Regions from separate parts of the Paenarthrobacter sp. AT5 genome, predicted to be linked through region 3. Evidence: predicted binding sites of a transcription regulator. Region 3 holds the regulator's gene; each other region holds the start of a gene.
The links. Region 3 encodes HrcA, which represses chaperone genes, less so after heat shock. Its sites were predicted from a motif close to TTNGCACTCGNNNNNNNCGAGTGCNAA; they were not measured.
Positions count from the first base shown of each region.

Region 1: the regulator HrcA is predicted to act here: its motif matches at 3,186-3,212, upstream of RI444_RS09800 (Hsp20/alpha crystallin family protein).
Region 2: the regulator HrcA is predicted to act here: its motif matches at 3,136-3,162, upstream of groL (chaperonin GroEL).

Region 1 is NZ_CP136441.1:2,132,735-2,140,199, reverse strand. Features, by position in the region: gene RI444_RS09815 (HAD-IC family P-type ATPase) at 1-1,759, shown strand, start outside; gene RI444_RS09810 (zinc-dependent alcohol dehydrogenase family protein) at 1,836-2,780, shown strand; gene RI444_RS09805 (hypothetical protein) at 2,876-3,082, opposite strand; gene RI444_RS09800 (Hsp20/alpha crystallin family protein) at 3,271-3,693, shown strand; gene RI444_RS09795 (metal-sensitive transcriptional regulator) at 3,815-4,072, shown strand; partial or broken gene RI444_RS09790 (6-phosphofructokinase) at 4,109-4,630, opposite strand; partial or broken gene RI444_RS09785 (HAD-IA family hydrolase) at 4,719-7,412, opposite strand; gene RI444_RS09780 (hypothetical protein) at 7,418-7,465, opposite strand, start outside.
Region 2 is NZ_CP136441.1:956,068-963,532, reverse strand. Features, by position in the region: gene RI444_RS04565 (ribonuclease HI family protein) at 58-1,098, opposite strand; gene groL (chaperonin GroEL) at 1,329-2,954, opposite strand; gene RI444_RS04555 (cold-shock protein) at 3,253-3,456, opposite strand; gene RI444_RS04550 (LytR C-terminal domain-containing protein) at 3,635-4,255, opposite strand; gene RI444_RS04545 (DUF3263 domain-containing protein) at 4,305-4,640, opposite strand; gene RI444_RS04540 (uracil-DNA glycosylase) at 4,749-5,516, shown strand; gene RI444_RS04535 (siderophore-interacting protein) at 5,881-6,723, shown strand; gene RI444_RS04530 (threonine/serine exporter ThrE family protein) at 6,751-7,465, opposite strand, start outside.
Region 3 is NZ_CP136441.1:2,652,777-2,660,241, forward strand. Features, by position in the region: gene RI444_RS12185 (PhoH family protein) at 1-189, opposite strand, end outside; gene RI444_RS12190 (GerMN domain-containing protein) at 614-1,483, shown strand; gene RI444_RS12195 (16S rRNA (uracil(1498)-N(3))-methyltransferase) at 1,520-2,296, opposite strand; gene dnaJ (molecular chaperone DnaJ) at 2,299-3,426, opposite strand; gene hrcA (heat-inducible transcriptional repressor HrcA) at 3,476-4,483, opposite strand; gene RI444_RS12210 (DUF3097 domain-containing protein) at 4,700-5,551, shown strand; gene RI444_RS12215 (DUF4870 domain-containing protein) at 5,667-6,080, shown strand; gene hemW (radical SAM family heme chaperone HemW) at 6,122-7,351, opposite strand; gene lepA (translation elongation factor 4) at 7,352-7,465, opposite strand, start outside.

The sequences.
Region 1 (7,465 bases), 520 kb from region 3:
GTCTGCACTGGTCCTCAATTCCCAAATGATCCAGCACGGCGGATGGAACGCGGCGCTCGCGTCCGGCGACTGGAAGGAAGGCGTGGTGCCGGCCGTGGCCAGCACCATCGCGATGATCCCCTTGGGCCTGGTCCTGCTGACCAGCGTGGCGTTCGCCGTCGGGGCGATCCGGTTGGCCAGGCTGCGGGTCATCGTCCAGGAACTGGCCGCCGTGGAGGTCTTGGCGAGGGTTGACGTCCTGTGCCTGGATAAGACCGGGACGCTGACGGACGGCCGGATGGTTTTCGACGCAGTTCATCTGCTCGGACCGGAAGAAGAATTTCCGGAGTGGCGGGATGCCCTGGAATGCTTCGGTGCCACCCAGCATACAGACGCGACCGCCAGCGCCTTGAAGGCCGCCTTTCCTCCGCGAAGTGCACAACCTCCCCTGGCCTCGGTACCTTTCGACCCTGCGCGGCGCTGGAGCTCCGTCACGCTCGCCGGCGCCTCAGGAGACCCCCGGACGTGGCTCCTGGGCGCCCCCGGGGTTGTTCTTGGCACGGCTGAAGAGGCGCGTGGGCGCGCTTCCGCCTTGGCCTCCTCCGGTCTCCGAACCCTGGCTCTGGTACTCGCTGCAGGAAACGACGCCGGGAGTACCGGCGGGATTCCTTCTCCCGCCGGCGCTTCACCGGTGCTGCTCGTCACGTTTCGGGAATCGATACGGAAGGACGCCTCAGCCACGCTGGACTACTTCCGGGAACAGGGGGTGCAGATCAAAATCTTTTCCGGCGACGATCCCCGGACAGTGGGGCTACTGGCCGGGAGGTTGGGACTGGGTGGCCGCCCTGCCTGTGACGCCACAACACTTCCCGCGGATCCTGAAGCCCTGGCATCCTGCGTCCAGGACAATGCGGTGTTCGGCCGGGTAGGCCCCCACCAGAAGAAGGACCTGATCCAGGCCCTTCAACGAAAAGGCCACACCGTTGCCATGACGGGCGACGGCGTCAATGACATCCCCGCACTCAAGGTTGCCGACCTGGGCATCGCGATTGACACGGCAGCCCCGGCAACCAAAGCCGTGGCACGGCTGGTCCTGCTCGATGGACGCTTCAGCCGCCTGCCGGGCATTGTGGCCGAAGGGCGCAGGGCTATCAACAACATGGAACGGGTATCGATGCTCTTCCTCAGCAAGACCGCCTACGCCATGGTCCTGGCCGTGGCCTGCGGATTGTTGCTGCAGCCGTATCCTTTCCTCCCCCGCCAGTTGTCCGCCGTCGATGGCTTGACCATTGGATTGCCGGCGTTCTTCCTGGCCCTCCTGCCCAGCAGTCGTCGCTACGTCCCGGGCTTTCTGAAGCGTTCCCTGTCCTTCGCGATCCCGGCAGGAGTCATCACGGCCACTGCCATTCTTGGGGTCAACACCTATGCGTCCCTCAGCGGCGATCACAGTGTCCTGACAAGCCGCTCGGCCACCACCATCACCTTGACCATCATCGGATCGTGGATCCTGGCTGTGACTGCCCGGCCCCTGAACGCAACGAAGGTACTGGTCCTGGCGGGATGCTATGTGGGGATGGCAGCGGTGATGGGCCTTGATTTCGTCCGCGGGTTCTTCCTGCTCGAATGGCCTCCGCCTGACCTGTTGCTGGTCTCGGTGCTGACGGCACTGGCGGCAAGTGCCGCCGTCGAGCTTGTGGGACGATACGTCACGCGTGGCTACCACGGTGCAGACGTGACTTTCGCCTCTGGAAGGCGGGAAGGGTCCGTGCGAGCCTCCTGATATCCGACGACGAGGAAGAGTCATGCGTGCATGGTGGGTTGATGTGCCGGGGAAGATAGCGGACAAGCCTTTAAGGATGGGCGAACGCGAGGACCCGCGGCCCGGGCCGGGCGAGGTACTGCTGCGCGTGGACGTGTGCGGTGTCTGCCGCACCGACCTCCATCTCGCCGAGGGCGACCTTCCGCCCCGCCACGCCGGGGTGATCCCCGGCCACGAGGCCGTAGGGACGGTCATGGAAAGTTTCAGCGGGGGCCGCTTCTCCCGCGGGGACAAAATCGGTGTCGCTTGGCTCGGCCAGACCTGTGGCCACTGCCCCCACTGCCGGCGCGGCCAGGAGAATCTCTGCCTGGCGCCCCGATTCACGGGGTGGGACCGTGACGGCGGCTTTGCCGACCACATGACGGTGAATGAGGACTTCGCTTATGCCTTGCCTGCGCGCTTCACCAACGAACAAGCGGCACCGCTCCTGTGCTCGGGGATCATTGGCTACAGGGCCCTGGAACGGGCTGCGCTACCGCCGGGAGGGAGGCTGGGCATCTATGGCTTCGGCGGCTCCGCCCACTTGACGGCCCAAATCGCCATCAGCCAAGGCGCGTCGGTCTACGTCATGACCCGTTCCGCACAAGCCCGGGACCTGGCCCTCAGCCTCGGAGCGGTTTATGCCGGCGACGCCTACGATGCTCCGCCGGTCCCCCTGGACTCAGCCATTCTTTTTGCTCCCGTGGGCGATCTGGTTCCGGTCGCCCTGCGGGCGTTGGATCGCGGCGGAACCTTGGCCATTGCCGGCATCCACCTCACGGACATCCCGTCCCTCAATTACCAGAACGAACTCTTCTATGAACGGCAGATCCGCAGCGTCACCGCCAATACCCGGGCCGACGGCACCGCTTTCCTGGCCCTGGCCGCGGAGATCGGACTGGCCCCAACCGTCACCACCTACGACTTCACGGAAACGGACCGTGCGTTGGAGGATCTGGCCAACGACCGCGTCACCGGCGCTGCGGTTCTGAAGATGCGGTGACAGATCCACCGAGGCGACGCCGTGGACGGCCCGGCGGGTTGGGTTGGCGGTCCGGCGTGGGGGGACGATCCGGCTTGTGGGGACCCGGGGCAACGTCAGGTATGAGACTCCGTGTCCTCTCCACCCAGCCGGCGCTCCAGCTTTTCTTCCGCGGCCTCCCGGCGTTTGCCGATGCGGAGCATCCTTTGGACCAAGGGGCTGCCTTGGAGCGGGAGACCCGTCAGCCTCTTGCGGGAACGCCCTTTTCCCTGGCCGTCGTTGGGCCGTTGGGGCTCCGACTCCGGGTTGACCCGTCCACCCATCACTGACTCCTCCCTGCACCCGGCAATTCCGCGGGCATGTCCCCATCCTGCAGCAGTCCCCGGCGCAGGGTAAGGGCCGGAAGACCCCGGCGCGGGCGGGGACTTTGGACTCTGGAAGCCGCGTTGCCAAGGCGAAAAGCTGGTACTGCCGGGAAAGGTTCCGCGGCTGATAAGAGATGGAGGCTGGCATGACCGAGCTGACGAAATGGCTTGATGCGCGTCGCTCACCGATGGAGCTTATCGAGAGATTGTTCGACGGCGACAGCAGCGCCGGGGGGATCAAAGTCGAGGAAGTGGTTGACGGGAATACGTTGGTGATCCGTGCCGAACTTCCCGGCATCGACCCGGAAAAGGACGCGGAAATCACCGTCTCCGACGGCGGCCTGACCATCCGGGCCGAACGCCAGGAAAAGAAGGAGCACAAGGAAAAGGACAGCTACCGCTCGGAGTTCCGGTATGGCTCCTTTGTCCGCCGCATACCTTTGCCGGACGGCGTGAAGGAAGGCGACGTGACCGCTTCCTACAAGGACGGCGTCCTCGAAGTACGGGCACCCATCCCGGAAAAGACAGCGGCAGTTTCGCCCTCGAAGGTTCCCATCACCAGGAGTTGAGAACGTGCTGCGGGCAGGTGCGGATGGAACGGCACCTGCCCGGCCTGTCGCCAGCCGCCGCTATCAGTACACCCATGGGGGTATACCATGGAGGGCAGCAACCCACCGATGGAGCACCCTCATGGAACTGAACCCCACCGAACTCACGCCTGTGATCAACCGCCTCAAGCGCGCACAGGGGCAGCTCGCCGCCGTCACCCGCATGTTGGAAGAAGGCCGTGACTGCAAAGATGTTGTCACCCAGCTCGCCGCAGTTTCGAAGGCGCTGGACCGGGCCGGCTTCGCCATCATCGCCACGGGCCTGGAGCAGTGCATCATCCAGGAGGACCAAACGATGGACAGGAAAGAGCTGGAGAAGCTGTTCCTCTCCCTCGCCTGACGCTCGACAGTAGGGCAGCAGGGCAGCAGGGGCAGGTCACCCAAACAGCATTTCGGCCTCCAAATACCGGTCTTCCGGGACCGTGTGCAACTCACCAATCGCGGCAGCAAGGGCAACAGTGGTGATGTCCGTGCCCCGCGAGGAAACCATCACGCCCCACTCCCCCTTGGATGCTGCACGGACGGCAGCCATTCCCAACCGCGTTGCCAGGACCCTGTCGAATGCCGTGGGCGCCCCACCCCGCTGGATGTGACCCAGGACCGTGGCCCTGCATTCGATTCCCGTCAGTTCCTGGAGCTGTTCCTCCAAGAGGTATCCGATGCCGCCCAGGCGCGGACGGCCAAAGGTATCGAGTCCGCGCGGGAAGTAGGGAGCATCCTGGCCTGCTGGAACGTAGGCCTCTGCCACCACCACCAGTGGCGCCCTGCCCCGGTTCCGGGCTGACAGGACCCACGCCGCTGCCTGCTCCAGGCTCACCCGGCGTTCCGGGATCAAAATGGCGTGCGCTCCGGCGGCCATGCCTGCATGAAGGGCAATCCAGCCGGCGTTGCGCCCCACTCCGGCTCTCCCCTGCCGGCAGCATCAGTATTTGGTCGCGGACCTGGATCCGGAGCGGAGGAGCGCTGCCGGGAGAGGACGTGACCCGGATCCGTTCTGTGGTCAGTTCGATGTCCAGCCAGTGTCCCTGGGTCTTCACCGTGAAGGACACGGCGTTGAGTCCGTGCGGCAAATTGGGGGTGAAGGTGATTCCTGAACGGTCCATCCGCAGCCCCGCGAAACTTCTTTGGATGACGTCCACCGTGCCCGCCATCGCACCCAGGTGGATACCGGCTTTGGTCGTTCCGTGCTGGGTGTCATCCAAGTCCGCGTCGACTGCTTCGCGGTAGCTTTCCCACGCGCCGTCAGGGTCCAAGGCAGCCAGGACGGAAGCGTGCGCCACCCTGCTCAGTGTCGAGCCGTGCGCTGTCCTGGCGAGGTAGTACTCAACGGTCCGCGCCAGCTGTGCCTCGGTCATGCGGTAACCCAGTTGGTGGAGCATCGCGATGAGGCCGGAACCACCCAGCAAGTACGGCAACATGAGGACGTCCGCCTGCTTGGAGAGCTTGTATCGGTTGACGTCATCGCCTTCCGCCCCCAGTATCAGGTCCAGCCGCTCTATGTTGTCGTACTCTTGCCGGTAGCCATCCCAGTCCAGCTCCCGCAAAAGATCGTACCCTTCGAACTGGCTGATCAGGCCGTCTTTGTTGAACGGCACATACATGGCCCGGGAGAGCCTGCGCCAGTGCGCCCGCTCGCGTTTGCCGACACCCAGCCGTTCCAGCAGTTCCTCCTGTTCGTGGCCCGGGAACATTGAAGTGACGTCGGCGGCCTCGCCACAAACCCACGCCGCCATGACGTTCGTGTAAGCGTTGTCGTCCAGGCCGGGAACATCCCGCCCGGGCAACCAGGTGTGGTATTCATCCGGGCCAGCCACTCCGCGGATGTGGTACCGGCGATGACCGGGATCGTGGACGGCCAGGGAGGCAAAACAGCGTGCCACGTCTATGAGCAGCTCTGCGCCGTGTCCCAGCAACCACGGGACGTCGTTGGTGGATTCGAAGTACTGCCAGGCGTTGAACGCCACTGCGAGTCCGGCGTGGACCTGCAGGTGCGAATAATCCGGCACCCACTGCCCTGAGCGCGGGTTGTAAAGCCAATCCGGTGTTTCTTCCGTGCCGTCGCTGCCGCTCTGCCACGGAAACAGCGCACCGGACAAGCCCTTTGCGACGGCGGCCCGACGGGCGGCGGGCAGCCGCCGCCAACGGTAGTCCAAGAGGGCTTTGGAAACCTCGGGCATGCGCGGGTTCAGGACCGGGAGGACAAACAGCTCGTCCCAAAACACGTGGCCGCGGTATCCCTCGCCGTGCAGTCCACGGGCGGGAACACCGACGTCGAGTTCGGCCGTGTGCGGAGTCAAGGTCTGCAGGAGGTGGAACAAGTGCAGGTTCAGCACCAGCTGAACCTGCACGGGCGCATCAAGCTCCACCTTGAACGGCCGAAGGACACGCCGCCAGGACGCTTTGTGCCGGCGCAACAGTTCTTCGAAGTCGCCCCCGGAACCTGCCAACGCAGCGGCAGCGGACGTAGCTGCCGACGAGGCTGCCCGGTCCCTGGACGTCGAGATCGCAATGATCCGGTCCACTGTGACGGGGTTTTCCTCCGAGGACCGGACCTGGAAGCTCCGGAAGTGGAAACCCGCCCGGCTTTCGGTCACTCCGGTGGACCCGGAGACGTCAACTGCCGCCGCAATGGCCACGCGCACCTGGCTTTGGGTGGTCTCCACCTCCGCGGCCAGGACCGGGCCGGCGTCGCGGGATGGCGGTATGGTCCTGTCGATCAGATGGACCTGGGAACTCAGCGGGGGCTCGGGAAGGTTGCTGTTGCGGACCAGGCAATTGCCCCCGGTGGTGATATCCAGAAGCGCGCTCCAGTCGCGGGGTGTGAGCCGTGTCCGGATAGCCAGGATGTGCCGGGTGTCCATGGACACGAACCTCGTTTCTTCCAGGTGGAGATGCCTCCCGTCCGGCGCTTCCAGCAGGAGATGCCGGGTCAGGACCGCCTTTTCCATATTGAGGACGCGGCGTTCATGGAGGATCTCCAGGCCGCCCCCGGACCACCATGGGGTGCCTTCCAGGCGCAGGTCCAGGGGCAGGCAGTCGGGCAGGTTGACCATGTGCTCTTCCGCGACGGTTCCTTCGCCTATCGTGGACCAAACCCTGTTATACACACCGGCCAGATACGTTCCGGCATAGCGGCCGGGCCTGCGGTTTTCACTGACGGCTCCCCGTATCCCCATGTATCCGTTGCCGAGGGTGGTCAGGGCTTCGCGGTGGCCCTCATGCTCAGGATCCATGCCTTCGTAGATCAGCAGCCACGGATCCCGCATCACGAGGCCCAGGTCCAGTTCGGCGAGGTTGTTGATCACCACGTCGGCACCGGCAGCTTCCAGGTCCGCCCGGTTGCCGTGCCGGTCAACGCCCACCACCAGGCCGAATCCGCCCCGGCTTGCGGCCAGCACCCCGGCGACGGCGTCTTCCACCACCACGGCGCGCCGCACGCTCACGTCCAGCCTGCGGCCGGCCTCCAGGAATGTATCGGGGGCCGGTTTGCCGGCCAGGCCATGCCACGCTGCCACCCGGCCATCGATGACCACCGAGAACGAGTCCAGCAGGTTGGCGGCGGCAAGGACGGGGATCGCGTTGCGGCTGGAGGTTACCAACGCGGTGGCGACACCGGCGTCCTTCAAGTTCTCCAGGAACCGGCCGGTGCCCGGAAAGATCTGCACGCCTCCTTCCTGCAGCCGTCTCAGGTAGGCCTTGTTCTTCCAGGCCCCAAGCCCGACGGCGTCCAGTC
Region 2 (7,465 bases), 1.7 Mb from region 3:
GCCCCCCGCAGGTTCCGCCGGAATATCTTCAGGGTTCGCAGCCAGCAACGGTACCGCTCAGCTCTCCGGCGTCCCCTGATGGAAGCGGAGCCTCCACTGTCCGCGTTCCAACAGCCAGACCGAGCTTCGGAGCGCCGAACCCGAGTGCGCGAGGCTCCTGTAGTTGAGCAGGATCGTGTTTTCACTCAGACGGTCCGCGCTGAGCAGTTCCAGTTCCACGTGCTCGCCGGGATCTTCCTCCAGTGCCACCATCATCGCGTCGCGGGTCCAGAACCTGCCGGACTGGCCGATCTCCGCGAAGTCCGGATGAAGCAGGACGCCTATCCGCCCGATGTCAGCACGCACATCAGGGCGAAGGAGCTCCCGTTCCAGTGCCACGACCAGTTCTTCCGGTGTCAGCTCCGGGGCGGCGGCATCTTCCAGCTCACTGAACAGGTCCGCTTGGCCGAAAATACCGGATTCACCGAACAAAGTGGGCTCCGAATGCAGCCGTGGAGCCCGATCCAGCTTCGAGGCAGGCAGGGGGCTGGAGGGGGCAGGCGCCTTGGCGGCCGGGGCTGAAGCTGGAGCTGCGTCCGATGCGGCGGCTGGTGCCGCGTGCACAGGGACAGGCTCGGCAGCTGCTCCGGAGGCTCCGGAGAAACCGGGGCCGGTGGGCGCTGCCACGCCTTGCTGATAGGCGGTTGCAACGGCCCTGGCGCGTTCGTCCGCGGCCTCGTTGAGCTCATGGCCTGCATGGCCCTTGACCCATTCAAAGGTGTACTTGCGCCCTGCGATCGCGCGATCGATGTCCTTGAGGAGATCGACATTCAACACGGGCTTACCGTCGGCCTTGCGCCAACCCTTGCGCTTCCACCCCGGCATCCACTTGGTGATGCAGTTGATGACATATTGGCTGTCGCAGAGAATCCGCAGCTCTTCGTGCGGAATGTGGGCGGTGGAACGGAAGAGGTCCAGCACCGCCATCAGTTCGCCCATGTTGTTGGTTCCGTGGGGCCATCCACCGGCGCGCCAACAGGAGTCGTCAACATACCAGGCCCATCCGGCCGGCCCGGGATTACCGAGGGCAGAACCATCGGCGGCAGCAATAATCGTCATGCAATCAATCCTGCCAGACCTCACAGACACTGAAGCCGCGTCACTCCTCCATCGTGACCGCGGGAACCCTGCCAACTCGCCGCAATTTTCCCCACGAACCCGGCGCATTCGCGGCTTTTCGCCGATCCACGCGTCAAACGAGCCCTGGCAGGAAACGCCGACGGCGGCCCCCACCCGAAGGTGAGGACCGCCGTCGTCGTTGCTAAGCGTGATGCTGCAGGACAGGAGGCTTAGAAGCCGCCCATGCCGCCCATCTCGTCGCCGCCCGGAGCCGGAGCGTTCTTCTCCGGCTTGTCAGCAACAACAGCCTCGGTGGTCAGGAAGAGACCAGCGATGGAAGCTGCGTTCTGGAGGGCCGAACGGGTGACCTTTACGGGGTCGTTGACGCCGGCAGCCAGCAGGTCTTCGTAGACGCCGGAGGCAGCGTTCAGGCCGTGGCCGGAAGGCAGGCCGCGAACCTTGTCCACAACAACGCCCGGCTCCATGCCGGCGTTGAAAGCGATCTGCTTCAGCGGTGCGTCGATGGCAACCTTGACGATGTTGGCACCCGTGGCCTCGTCACCCTGCAGGGTGAGGTTGGCGAATGCCTTGGCGCCTGCCTGGATGAGGGCAACGCCACCACCGGCAACGATGCCTTCTTCAACAGCAGCCTTCGCGTTGCGGACGGCGTCCTCAATGCGGTGCTTGCGTTCCTTGAGCTCAACTTCGGTAGCGGCACCGGCCTTGATGACTGCAACGCCGCCGGCCAGCTTGGCCAGGCGTTCCTGCAGCTTCTCGCGGTCGTAGTCGGAATCGGAGTTCTCGATCTCGGCGCGGATCTGGGCAACACGGCCGGCGATCTGCTCGGCGTCGCCAGCACCTTCAACGATGGTGGTCTCGTCCTTGGTGACAACAACCTTGCGGGCGGTGCCGAGGAGCTCCAGTCCAGCGTTCTCCAGCTTGAGGCCTACCTCTTCGGAGATGACCTGGCCACCGGTGAGGATGGCGATGTCGGCCAGCTGGGCCTTGCGGCGGTCACCGAAGCCCGGAGCCTTGACGGCAACGGACTTGAAGGTGCCACGGATCTTGTTGACGATCAGGGTGGCCAGGGCCTCGCCCTCGATGTCTTCGGCGATGATCAGCAGCGGCTTGTTGGACTGCATGACCTTCTCCAGAACCGTGACGAGTTCCTTCACGTTGGAGATCTTGGAGTTGACGATCAGGATGTACGGGTCTTCGAGGACCGTTTCCTGGCGCTCAGCGTCGGTGACGAAGTAAGCGGAGATGTAACCCTTGTCGAAGCGCATGCCCTCGGTGAGTTCCAGCTCCAGGCCGAAGGTGTTGGATTCCTCGACCGTGATGACGCCTTCCTTGCCCACCTTGTCCAGGGCTTCGGCGATCAGTGCACCGATTTCCTGGTCACCGGCGGAGATGGAAGCCGTAGCTGCGATCTCTTCCTTGGTTTCGATTTCCTTGGCGGAAGCAAGCAGTTCGCTGATAACAGCGTCCACTGCCTTCTCGATGCCGCGCTTCAGGGACAGCGGGTCGGCGCCGGCAGCAACGTTGCGCAGGCCTTCCTTGACCAGGGCCTGTGCGAGGACAGTAGCGGTGGTGGTACCGTCGCCAGCGACGTCATCCGTCTTCTTGGCAACTTCCTTGACCAGCTCAGCACCGATCTTCTCGTAAGGATCGTCCAGCTCGATCTCCTTGGCGATGGAAACACCATCGTTGGTGATCGTGGGAGCGCCCCACTTCTTTTCGAGGACGACGTTGCGTCCACGCGGGCCGAGGGTGACCTTGACGGCGTCAGCGAGGGTGTTCAGGCCCCGCTCGAGGCCGCGGCGTGCCTCTTCATCAAATGCAATGATCTTGGCCATAACGGCGGTAGTCCTTTCGGGACAGTCGTTAAGAAGGTACCTGTCAGATGGGATGCCCGCGACGGACGGCCCTTCGCTCGCGGCCTCTGTATGCCCCGCGCTCCGGACCTCACCCCATCAGGGTGTTTCTTGTTCCTCCTTGGCAGCGGCGGTAATCCCTGCTCCGCGGACGGGGCCGAAATTAGCAGTCGATGCGTAGGAGTGCTAAATCAATAATTAGCACTCGACCGTGGAGAGTGCAAGCAGGAAGGCCTCGCTGCTACCCACAGCGAGGCCCATTCAGCCGAAAGCTGAGCCGCTAGGCTACACGCACGCTTTCAGCCTGCGGCCCCTTGAGGCCTTCGCCGAGTTCGAACTCCACGCGTTGCCCCTCTTCCAAGGCGCGGTAACCGTCCATCTGGATCGCCGACCAATGGACAAAAACGTCGTCGCCGGAATCATCCACAGTGATGAAGCCGTACCCTTTTTCGGCGTTGAACCACTTGACGGTCCCCAAAGCCATAATGCCCACACTTTCACAGAAGCTGTTGCCGGCAGCCGGGATCTCCGCGCCGGAATTCATCCACTGTAACCACTGTCACGGCCGCTTCGCTGCTCCCGGCCGGTGAGGGGCTGCTTTTGTTATTGAGGCTTAACCGAGTTCTGCCGGATGGACTCCGGATCCCTGTATTTTCGGCTGTTTACTGGTAGCCGGGTCCCACTACGACGACCAGGGGCTGCTGCACGTCCGGGGACTCCACAACGGTGGTGATGCCCAGCAGGGAAGCTACGGCATCGGCGTTCGCCTTCTGCTCCGGAGCGTTGTAGAAGACCACGGACGTCTGCTGCGGAAGTCCTCCCCAGTTTCCCACCGCGCCCAGAGCCCAGCCGTCTCCCTGAACCAACCCGGCGACGCGGCTGGCCAGCCCGGCGGTGGCAGTGCCGTTGTAAACAGCCACTGCGGTGGTCTTGTCCACAGGAGCCGGTGATGGCGTTGCAGACGGCGACTCCGAGGCAGTCGTGTCCGGAGTGGGTTCGCCCGAAGCGATAGGCGCGCTCTCCGACGTCGTGGGTGTTGCCGAAGGTGCCGCCTCGCTCTGCTGTGCGGCCGGCGTCGAGGTGCTGGAAGATGCCGGGGGCGCCACGATGCCCAGCCGCGGAAGGATCAGGAACGCCACCAGGCCAAGGACCAAGGCCACGGCGCCCACAGTGAGGACCGGCCACAGAGTAGGCCGCGGCGTTTCCGTGGCGTCCCTGTGCACACCCTGACGGGACGTGTTTTGCGGAACCCGGTCGAATTCATCCTTGGCATATTTGGTCATGGTGAAGCGTTGTCCTTGCTGGTTGCTGCTGACAGTTCAGCCGTGCGAATTATGCGTCGGACCCCAAGCGACGCGCTGTGCGCGCACGTTGGCGCGACGTACGTAGTCTACGCAGTCTCTTGATCAGCATGGGATCGTGGGCCAAGGCGTCCTCGGTATCGATCAGCGCATTCAGGATCTGGTAATAGTGCGTAGCGGAGAGATCAAACAGTTCGCGGATGGCCTGTTCCTTGGCCCCGGCGTACTTCCACCACTGCCGCTCCAGGGCCAGTATCTGCTGCTCGCGCTCACTCAACGGAGAATCTTCCCGAACACCTGCGGCCAGGTCTGCAAGGGCGAAACCGGTGCCCTGCTCCGCCATCGATTCCGGCGCGGGTTCGGCCACGGCACACTCCTCAAGACGCGGGTAAGGGGATTTCCTCCTCCCCATGTTACGGGCGAATAACACCACTGTCATTCGGAAGTGCCGCGCGTCACGGGAGACAATTGCCGGGTGACTGGTGAGGAAGCGCTCTTTGACTTGGAACCTGCAAGCCCCTCGGGTCAGGGCTTTGATGAACTGTTGGACACGCCGCTGGAGGACTTGATGGCGCCGGACTGGGCGCAGGCCCTGAGCCCGGTTGAGCCGCAGCTTCGCGCGGCACTGGGCTTCGTCGCTGCGCAGGCCGGGATGGGAGCGCAGGTTCTTCCCGCCGCCGGCAATGTGCTGAGGGCTTTTCGTCAGCCGCTGGCCGACGTCAAGGTCCTGATACTGGGACAGGACCCGTACCCCACGCCGGGACACGCCGTCGGGCTTTCCTTCTCCGTCTCCCGGGAGACGCGGCCCATCCCCCGGAGCCTGGCCAATATCTACCGCGAACTCCACGACGACCTTGGGCTGCCGCCACGCGTCCACGGCGACCTCAGTGCCTGGGCGGGGCAGGGAGTGCTGCTGTTGAACCGCGTCCTCAGCGTGAATGCCGGGAACGCAGGCTCGCACCGCGGCAAGGGATGGGAAACCATCACGACGGCGGCCGTCAAGGCCGTGGTGAACCGCACCGACGCCGACGGGCAGCCTAAGCCGCTCGTGGCCGTTCTTTGGGGGAAGGACGCGGAGTCCGTGGGGCCACTGCTGAACGGGGCACCGTCTATTGTGTCCGCACATCCAAGTCCGTTGTCGGCGTCCCGCGGATTTTTTGGGTCCAAGCCCTTCAGCCGGACGAACGAGCTGCTGCGTGAACAGGGCGCCGAACCCGTCGACTGGGAACTCCCCGTCCTGTAACCCCACGCCTTTTCGCAGCTTCCTCTGGCACATCCCACCCCCTGCTGGGGATCCCTCTGGCACATCCCACCCGGTCGGGAATGGGCTCGGGGGCGGGCGGAGGCCTGCAGCGGCAGGAAAAGTACACACGGCAGGGACCGACGGCGGCACCCGGCCGATCGCCGTCGTCGAACTATCCGGCGGGGGACGTGAAAGAGCGACGCACAAAACGCGTCAGGACGTGAAAGAGCAACACAAAAAACGCGTCGGGATGTGAGAGAGCGACGCGGAAAACGCGTCAGGACGTGACAGAGCGACGCCGGGTGGTATGTAACGTTCCGCTCATCCCCAGCAAATGCACAGTGGATCAGCTTAGGCTTGCCTTATGAATGCCGCCCTTCCCGCCACTTCGTCCGCCGACCGCAAGACGCGCCCCCAAGTCAACCTGACGGTGCTGCGCAAGGAGCAGTTGTCACCGCACATGATCCGGATCATCGCGGGCGGCCCGGGATTCAAGGACTACGCGCACAACGAGTACGTGGACAGGTACGTCAAGATCGTTTTTCCGCAGCCGGGCGTCGACTACGAGCTGCCGCTGGACCTGTGGGCCATCCGGGAATCCATGCCCCGCGAGCAGTGGCCCCATACCCGGACCTACACCATCCGCTGGGTCAACCTTGAAGCGCAGGAACTTGCCATCGACTTTGTGGTCCACGGCGATGAAGGCCTCGCCGGCCCTTGGGCAGCGGCGGCTGAACCCGGTGACGCGCTGACCTTCACAGGGCCCGGGGGTGCCTACAATCCGGCACCCGACGCCGACTGGTACCTCTTTGCCGGGGATGACGCCGCGATTCCGGCGATCGCCGCGTCCATTGAGGCGCTGACACCGGAGGCGCGGGGCGTGGCGTTCCTGGAAGTAGACAGCGCCGACGACGTCCTTCAAATCACCGCCCCCGCCGGCGTCGAACTGCACTGGCTGCAGCGGAACGGGGTACTTGCCGGATCCAGCGAACTGCTGCTCGAATCCCTCCGGACCATGGAATGGCTTCCCGGACGGGTGGACGTCTTCGCTCACGGTGAGCGGGGCTACATGAAGGGCCTCCGCGAGATCTTCTTCGTGCAGCGCGGCCTGGAACGCTCCCAGGTCTCCCTGTCCGGCTATTGGGCCCAGGGTCGGGTAGAGGAAGTGTTCCAGGCCGAGAAGAAACTGCCTGTCGGCAAGATCTAGCCGACTTGCCGGCAGGACCAGCGCGACTTACCGGCGCCGCACCCTGCGCCGCTCGTTGCTGGACAGGCCCTTCGTCAAAGGTCGGGCCAGGTTGTCGCCAAGCACAATGCCGGCTGCGACGCCAAGGACAATCGCCGCCGCATTGAGCATGCCACCGGCACCCGCCAGGATGTCGCCGCCTTCGACTGTCAAGGCATACATTGACCGGAAGATCGTGAGGCCCGGCAGAAGGATCAACGCTGCCGGAACCGCGACCACCAGCTGCGGGGCGCCAAGCTTCAGGGCCACAACGCGGCCCAGCAAGCCAATGATCACCGCCGAAATGGCGGGCGACAAACGGTCGCCAAGACCGAGTTCGCCAACCCCCCACAAAACGAAGAAGCCCGCCAGCCCGACTGCCGCCGTCGGAAGTAACAGCCGCATCTGTGTCTGTTCGGTGACACCGATGGCCACCACGGCGATCGCAATGAGGATCGCCTGTCCCCACAACGGGTAGGCCGGCGGGAAAGTATTGGTGACGTCCAGGACCTGGCTGCCCATCAGGGTTCCAACCACCACAGCGACGCCGATGCCCGCCACGATCGCGCCGAAAGTCAGCAGGGTGGACAGGAAGCGGCCTGCTGCCGTGACCGGAAAGCCGTTAATCGCATCCTGTACCGACGAAACAAGCCTGCCCGTGGGGAGCAGCAGGAGGATGCCTCCGGCCACCACAATGGACGGAGCTATGTCCGCACCCGCCCAA
Region 3 (7,465 bases):
ATTGACGTCGGGAAACTGATCCTCGATGTAGCGCAAGGCCTCATCATGGCTGCCCAGCGAGTGAATCATTTGATCGGAGTTGTCGAACGTGACGATTTCCGTGCGCGTGCCCGGTAGCGTGTGCGGGAACTCGGTGGCCGCGGCGTTTCCGTTTCCGGTCCGCAACCGCCCATTCAGGGATTCACTCATAGTGCTGGCCGTACGGCCTGATCTCCTCCGGTTGGTTCAGTCATTATCCATATGTCCGTGGTGCGCCCATCCTCACGGATGCCCGCCTGCGGGAATGCCTCCAATCCTACGCCAGCAGACCGCAGCCCGGCCCCTTTCCGTGGGGGCTTTCACAGCATCGAATCAAGGCCGTTACGAATTTGTCTCAACTCGGCATCGGGCCGATATCAATCCTGTTGCAGTTGCCCCGGTACCCCCAAAAGCCGGCAGGACGCCGTCGTACATGTGCCAAGCTGGCAAAGCAGGAAGAAACAGGAACAACACTGTACGCACTACCGGCCGCCCGGAAACGTCGGCCGCGAGGCAAGGAACCCCCATCACCAAGCCGGCAAACAACCAGCAAGGCGCGCAGCGGCGGAGAAAATCCGCAGTAGCGGCGCCTGCGATGCTTGCTGTCCTATTGCTGACGGGCTGCATAGCCAACGGCGGCAACACACCGGCCACCTCGGGACCTCCCATCAGCGTCCAGGACGCTCCCGCGAGCAATGCCCCCCTTGAGACAACCCAGGCTTCGACCAAAATTCCCGTCTATTGGATCGGGCGCAGCAAGGACAACGTCTACCTGTACCGAGAGTTCAGGGACATCTCCGGCGATGAGAACCCGGTGACCACGGCGCTTCGGATCATGATGGCGCAGAAGCCCTTGGACCACGACTTCTTCACGCCATGGCAGGACCCCGGGAGCCTGGCCACTTCCATCTCCGGCAAGAACGTCATCACAGTGGACATCTCCCGGGATGCGTTCAACGCCAACCTCGACGCCGGGATGGCCCAAAGAGCCGTACAGCAGCTGGTCTACACGGCGTCGGCGGCGGCGTCCTCCTCGGGCCTGATCAACTCGGGCCAGCAAATCCAGGTAGTCATCCTGGTGGACGGGCACACGGACTTCATGGCGTTCGGGCAGGTGAAGCTGGGCCAGCCCATGGCACGTGATGCCTCACTGGTGGCGCCGCTGTGGATCATCGATCCTCAGGAAGATGCCTCGGTGCCCGCGGGTGCGGTGAAGTTCAACGGGCGCAGCACCGACAGTTCAAAGCCCGTGAACTGGCAGATCCTCCAGGACAACGGCTCCGGAACGCGGACCAGCAAGCTTACCGGCCAGGCGAAGCCAACCGGAGATCCCGGACAATACGGGGTTTTCTCCTTCGGGGCCACGCTGAAGCCCGGCAAGTATGAACTCCGGGTTGTTCAGGTGGATGAATCCGGCCGCGCAGACGAGACCACCCTGGACACCCGCCTCTTCAAGGTCGAGTGAGCCCTGGCCCGGGCGGTTGGGCCGGTCCGCCGTCTGCTAACGCCAGCGGCCCAGAATATCGCTCAACAGAACGACGGCGGCCGGTCCGGCCGTTGACGATCGCAACACGTGGTGCCCCAAAAGCGCCGTCACCGCGCCGGCATCACTGAGCCTGGTCACCTCACGGGGAGCCATCCCACCCTCTGGACCGACGATCAGGAGGACTTCCCTCGCGGCGTCCGGGCCGCTGTTCGAGAGGAACCCGGCCTCCTCAATCACCGAACGCAGGGAGTTCTTGGCGTCCTCGTGGAGGATCACCGCCAAATCCGCCGCGGCGGCCGCTTTGGCCAACGCTGTAGTGTCCACCAGGTCCCTGACTTCAGGAATCCAGGCCCGGCGTGCTTGTTTCGCTGCTGCAGTCACCACGGACTGCCACTTCGCGTGCGCTTTCGCGGCGCGATCGCCCTTCCACCGCACAATGGAGCGCTCCGCCTGCCAGGGGATCACAGCATCAATGCCGAGCTCGGTAGCCGTTTCGATGGCGAGTTCGTCGCGGTCTCCTTTGGCAAGCGCCTGCACGAGCACCAACCGGACAGCGGGACGTTCCTCAAAGGCTACTTCTTCCGCAACCACGGACAGCGAGCCTTGCCCTGCCTCGGAGACCCTACCCGTCAGCCTGGCACCTTCACCGTCGGAAATATCCACCGGTTCGCCCGCGGACAGACGCTTCACTGTCACGGCGTGCCGCGCCTCCGGGCCCTCCAGGACAAAGACGGAACCAGACACCAATCCGCCAAGGCTGCCGGCGGGGGCGAAGAATACGGGGTTGCTCACCGCTACAGGTTACCGAGCTTGTCCCGCAGCTTGGCGAACATCCCGCCGCTGGCAACGAGCTTCCCGTCCGTGAACTGTTCTCCGCGGAGTTTGGCGAGTTGACGGAGCAGGTCTTCCTGGGCGGCGTCCAGCTTGGTTGGCGTCTCCACGTGCAGGTGCACTTTGAGGTCGCCGCGGCCGTAACCGCGAAGATGCGTCACGCCGAGCCCGCGCAGGGTGATGATCTCGCCGGACTGCGTACCGGCCTTCACATCGATCTCCTGCGGACCGTCGAAGGTCTCCAGGGTCAACTCCGTGCCTAGTGCGGCTGCAGTCATGGGAACACTTAGCGTGGCGTGGAGATCGTCCCCTTCGCGGATATAGGTGGAATCGCTGTTGACGCGGATCTCCACGTACAGGTCGCCTGCCGGACCACCGGCGGGGCCTGCCTCGCCCTGGCCGGACAGCTGGATACGGGTCCCCGTGGCCACACCGGCGGGCACTTTGATGGTGAGGGACCGGCGGCTGCGGATCCTGCCCTGGCCGCTGCACTCGTTGCAGGGATCCTTGATGATGGTGCCGAATCCTTCACAGGATCCGCAGGGCGCGGTGGTCATGACCTGACCCAGAATGGAGCGCACAGCGCGCTGGACCTGGCCACTGCCGCCACAAATGTCACAGCGTTCCGGGTGGGTACCCGGACGGCAGCAGCTGCCGTCACAGGTGGGGCACACAACAGCGGTGTCCACTTCGAGCTTCTTGTTGACGCCGAACACGGCGTCCTTGAGATCAATGCGCACGCTGATGAGGGCGTCCTGGCCACGGCGCACGCGGGACGCGGGCCCTCCGTGACCCCCGCCCCCGCCAAAGAAGGTGTCGAAAATGTCCTGGAAGGCAAAGCCTTGCCCGGAATAGCCGCCGCCGAAGCCGTTGTCCGTTCCGTTTTCATTGCCCGTGGCGTCGTACACCCTGCGTTTTTGCGGGTCTGACAGGACTTCGTAAGCGTGGGTCACGGCCTTGAAGCGTTCGGCGACATCCTCCCCCGGATTTACATCCGGGTGGAGCTTGCGCGCCAACTTGCGGTACGCCTTTTTGATCTCTTCCCCGGTGGCTTCCGGCGAGACTCCCAAAACGTCATAGTGGCTGCTCAAAGTCGGTATCTCTTCCTTGTTGTACTGCGGTCTTTGGTGACGGCCGGTTTCAGCCGCCGAGAATTCGGGAAAGGTAGCGCGCTACGGCGCGGACTGCCGCCATGGTGGTGGGGTAGTCCATACGGGTGGGACCGAGGACTCCAACCTTGGCGCCGGAACCGTAACCGGTAGCCACCACGGAGGCCTCGGCCAACCCGTCGTAGGGATTTTCCCGGCCGATGCCCACTGTCACGCCGCGCGGATCATCCCCCATGTCCGACAACAACCGGAGCATGACAACTTGTTCCTCAAGGGCCTCCAGCACCGGCCCTATGCTCAGGGGGAAGTCCACGTTGGAACGGGCGAGGTTGGCCGTGCCGGCCATCAGGATCCGCTCTTCCTTACTGGTATCGCTGAGGGCCTGGAGTCCGTTGGCCAGCATCTGGGCCAGTCCCCGCAGCTCCGGCGGGCACAGCGCCACCACGGACGGCAAGACCTGCGGAAGGAGGTCCATCTGCGTGCCGGCGATGCTGCCCAGGAACCGTGAACGCAGCGCCATGAGGGCCTCGTTGGCAACGTCGGCACCGGCATCGATGACCTTCTGCCCAACGCTTCCAGTGTCGGCAATCAGCACCACGAGCACTTGCTTTGGCCCGAGGAGGACGAACTCAACATGGCGCACCACGGCGCGCTTGGAGTGCGGATACTGCACGACGGCTACCTGGTTGGTCAGCTGCGACAGGAGCCTCACGGTCCGCTCAAGGATGTCGTCCATATCATCCGGCCCCTCAAGCAGGGAGTGGATGGCACGACGCTCAGCGGCCGACAAGGGCTTTACCTGGGAGATCCGGTCGACGAACAGGCGGTAGCCCTTGTCCGTCGGAATACGGCCGGCGCTGGTGTGTGGCGCTGCGATCAGCCCCTCTTCTTCAAGCACCGCCATGTCGTTGCGGATGGTCGCACTGGATACGCCCAGGTGGTGGCGTTCTACCAGGGCCTTGGAACCAACAGGCTCCCGCGAATGTACGTAGTCCTCAACAATGGCACGCAGCACTTCGAGTTTGCGTGGCTCACTCATTCCAACACCTCCTGACAGACCATCCGGCCCATGCACTGATGCACGAGGGACCTTCAGCTGACCCTTTTGCTTAGCACTCGACATGCCCAAGTGCTAACAAGTCTAGTATGAGCCACCGCGTTGCTAGCATTGAAACCGCCCGCGCAGACATCCATGGCAGGCCTGGCGGCGACTGCGGCCCGGCAGCCGTCCAAGCCCGAAGAGGTAGGTCATTCCTTGGCTTATGACACCTGGGGTCCACAGGACCTGACCGCTCCTGCCCAACAGCGGCTCCCGGAGGTACCCGTGCAGCGCGGGATGGTGCTGGAGGATGCCCAATCCGGTTGGGTGGGTGCGGTCACCCGCGTGGAAAAGTCCGGCGGGATGCACATCGTGGCCCTCGAAGACCGGCGCGGAAAAACCAAGTCCTTCCAGCTGGGCTTCGGCTTCCTGCTGGAAGGTCAGCCCATCCGGCTCCTGCCTCCCGCGCCCAAGGCGCCCGCCACTGCAGCCTCCCCCACCCGGACAGCTTCGGGTTCCGTGCGCGTCAGTGGCCAACGGGCCCAGGTGGCCAAAGCGAGCCGCATCTGGGTGGAGGGCAAGCACGATGCGGAACTCGTGGAAAAAGTATGGGGTGACGACCTCCGCGTGGAGGGCATCGTCGTCGAGCCCCTGCACGGGGTGGATGACCTCAAAGCCGCGATAGCAGCCTTCAACCCCGGCCCGGGGCGCAAACTGGGAATCCTCGTGGACCACCTCGTAGCCGGCTCCAAGGAATCGCGGATCGCCGCCGAAGCGATGACCTTGCCGGGCGCTGCCCGTAACGTCCTGATCGTGGGACACCCCTACGTGGATGTCTGGCAGGCGATCCGGCCCAAGGTCCTTGGCATCGCCCAATGGCCCGATGTTCCCCGCGGTACGGACTGGAAGACGGGGATCCTGCGCGCTTTTGGCTGGCCGCACGAGACTGCGGAGGACATCGGAATCGGCTGGCAGCGCCTTTTGGGCGCGGTCCGCACCTACGCCGACCTTGAAGCCTCCCTCCTGGGCCGCGTCGAGGAAGTCATCGACTTCCTCACCGCGCCCTGACTCCAGCGCCCGGGCGTCCGACGGCGGCGGGCGGCGGGTTGGTCCCGGAACAGCCCCGGACCCTATATTCTGGGACAGCAACACCGCAGCATTTTTTATAGCAAAGGGAACCAACGTGTCAGAGAACGCCCCAGAAGAACCGGGCAGGGCCGCAGGTCAGCCCCAGTACCATGGCGCGCCTGCAAACGCACTCCCTCTCACAGCCAGCGAGGACCGCCAGTGGGCAACCCTGGCGCACTTCGGTGGAATCCTCGGGTGCCTGCCCTCGCTGCTGATTTACTTGATTTTCCGCGACAGGGGTCCCTTTACAGCGCAGGAATCCAAGGAAGCGCTCAACTTCACGCTGCCGCCCACCATTGCAGCGGCCGTAGCGAACATCCTCGTACTGCTACCGGTTGTAGGGAACATCTTTGCCGTCATCGCCACGGCAATCTGGGTGGCACTCACGTGCTTCTCCGTCTCCGCCGGCATCCGCGTGAACCACGGCCAGCCGCACCGCTACCGCCTCAACCTTCGCTGGATCAAGTAGCGGCGACGCCGATCTTTCCGCAGGGCCGATCTTTCCGTAAGTCAGTCCGGCAGGATGCGCCGCACTACCGCATCGGCCAACAAACGTCCCTTAAGGGTCAGCACCAAGCGACCCTGGAAGGCCGCAGCAGGTTCGGCCAGGCCATCGGCTATCAAACCCGCCACAGCACGCCTGCCGTCCTTGTCCAAGCCGTCTATTGCCAGGCCTGACACAAGCCGCGCCTCCAGCATGATCCGCTCCACGTCCCGTGTTCCGGCGTCGAGCGTTTCCCTGCCCGCAGCCGGAGATTCTCCGGCCACCAGGCGGGAAGCATAGGCAGCGGGGTGCTTCACGTTCCACCACCGGACGCCACCCACATGGGAATGCGCTCCGGGGCCGATACCCCACCAGTCGTCGCCGCGCCAATATGCCAGGTTGTGGCGGCAGGCCTGCTCAGGTGTCCTGGCCCAGTTGCTGACCTCATACCAGCCCAGGCCGGCTTCCGAGATCAGCTGGTCGGCAAGTTCATACTTGGCCGCGTGGTCGTCGTCGTCGATGCCGGGCACCTCGCCACGGCGGATCTGGGCGGCAAGCTTGGTCCCCTCCTCCACGATCAAGGCGTAGGCGCTGATGTGGTCGGGCTCGTAGGAGAGCGCGGTCTCCAACGACTCCCGCCAGTCGGCCATGGACTCCCCCGGCGTCCCGTAAATCAGGTCCAGGCTGACGGCCAGCCCTGCTTCCCGGGCCCACTGGACAACCTGGGGGACACGGCTTGGCGTGTGGGTCCGGTCCAGTACCTTGAGGACGTGCGGGACTGCCGACTGCATGCCAAAGGAGACGCGGGTGAAGCCGGCGTCCTTGAGGACCTGCAGCGATTCACGGGTTACCGAATCCGGGTTGGCCTCCGTGGTGACCTCAGCGCCTTCTTCCAGCCCCCAATGCCCCACTGCGGTCCGCAGGATCTCCGCGAGGTCTTCGGCCGGCAGCAGCGTGGGCGTGCCACCGCCAAAGAAAACGGTACCCATGGGACGCCGCGGCAGGCCTGAATCCTTAAGCACTTTCGCTGCGAAGTCCACCTCCGACGCTGCGGTACCTGAGTAGGCAGCTTGTGAGGCTCCCCCGCCCAGTTCCGTCGCGGTGTAGGTGTTGAAATCGCAATAGCCGCACCGCACCGCGCAGAACGGTATGTGGACGTATAAGCCGAACTTCCGGCGTCCGACGTCGGCGAGCACCTGCGACGGCAGCAAGCCGTCAGCAGGTGCCGGATCGCCCAAAGGCAGGACGCTTGGCATTTACTTCTTTGCCTTGTCCTTCGACTCGTCAGTGGTGAGGGCAGCGATGAAGGCTTCCTGCGGCACCTCGACGCGGCCCACCATCTTCATGCGCTTCTTGCCTTCCTTCTGCTT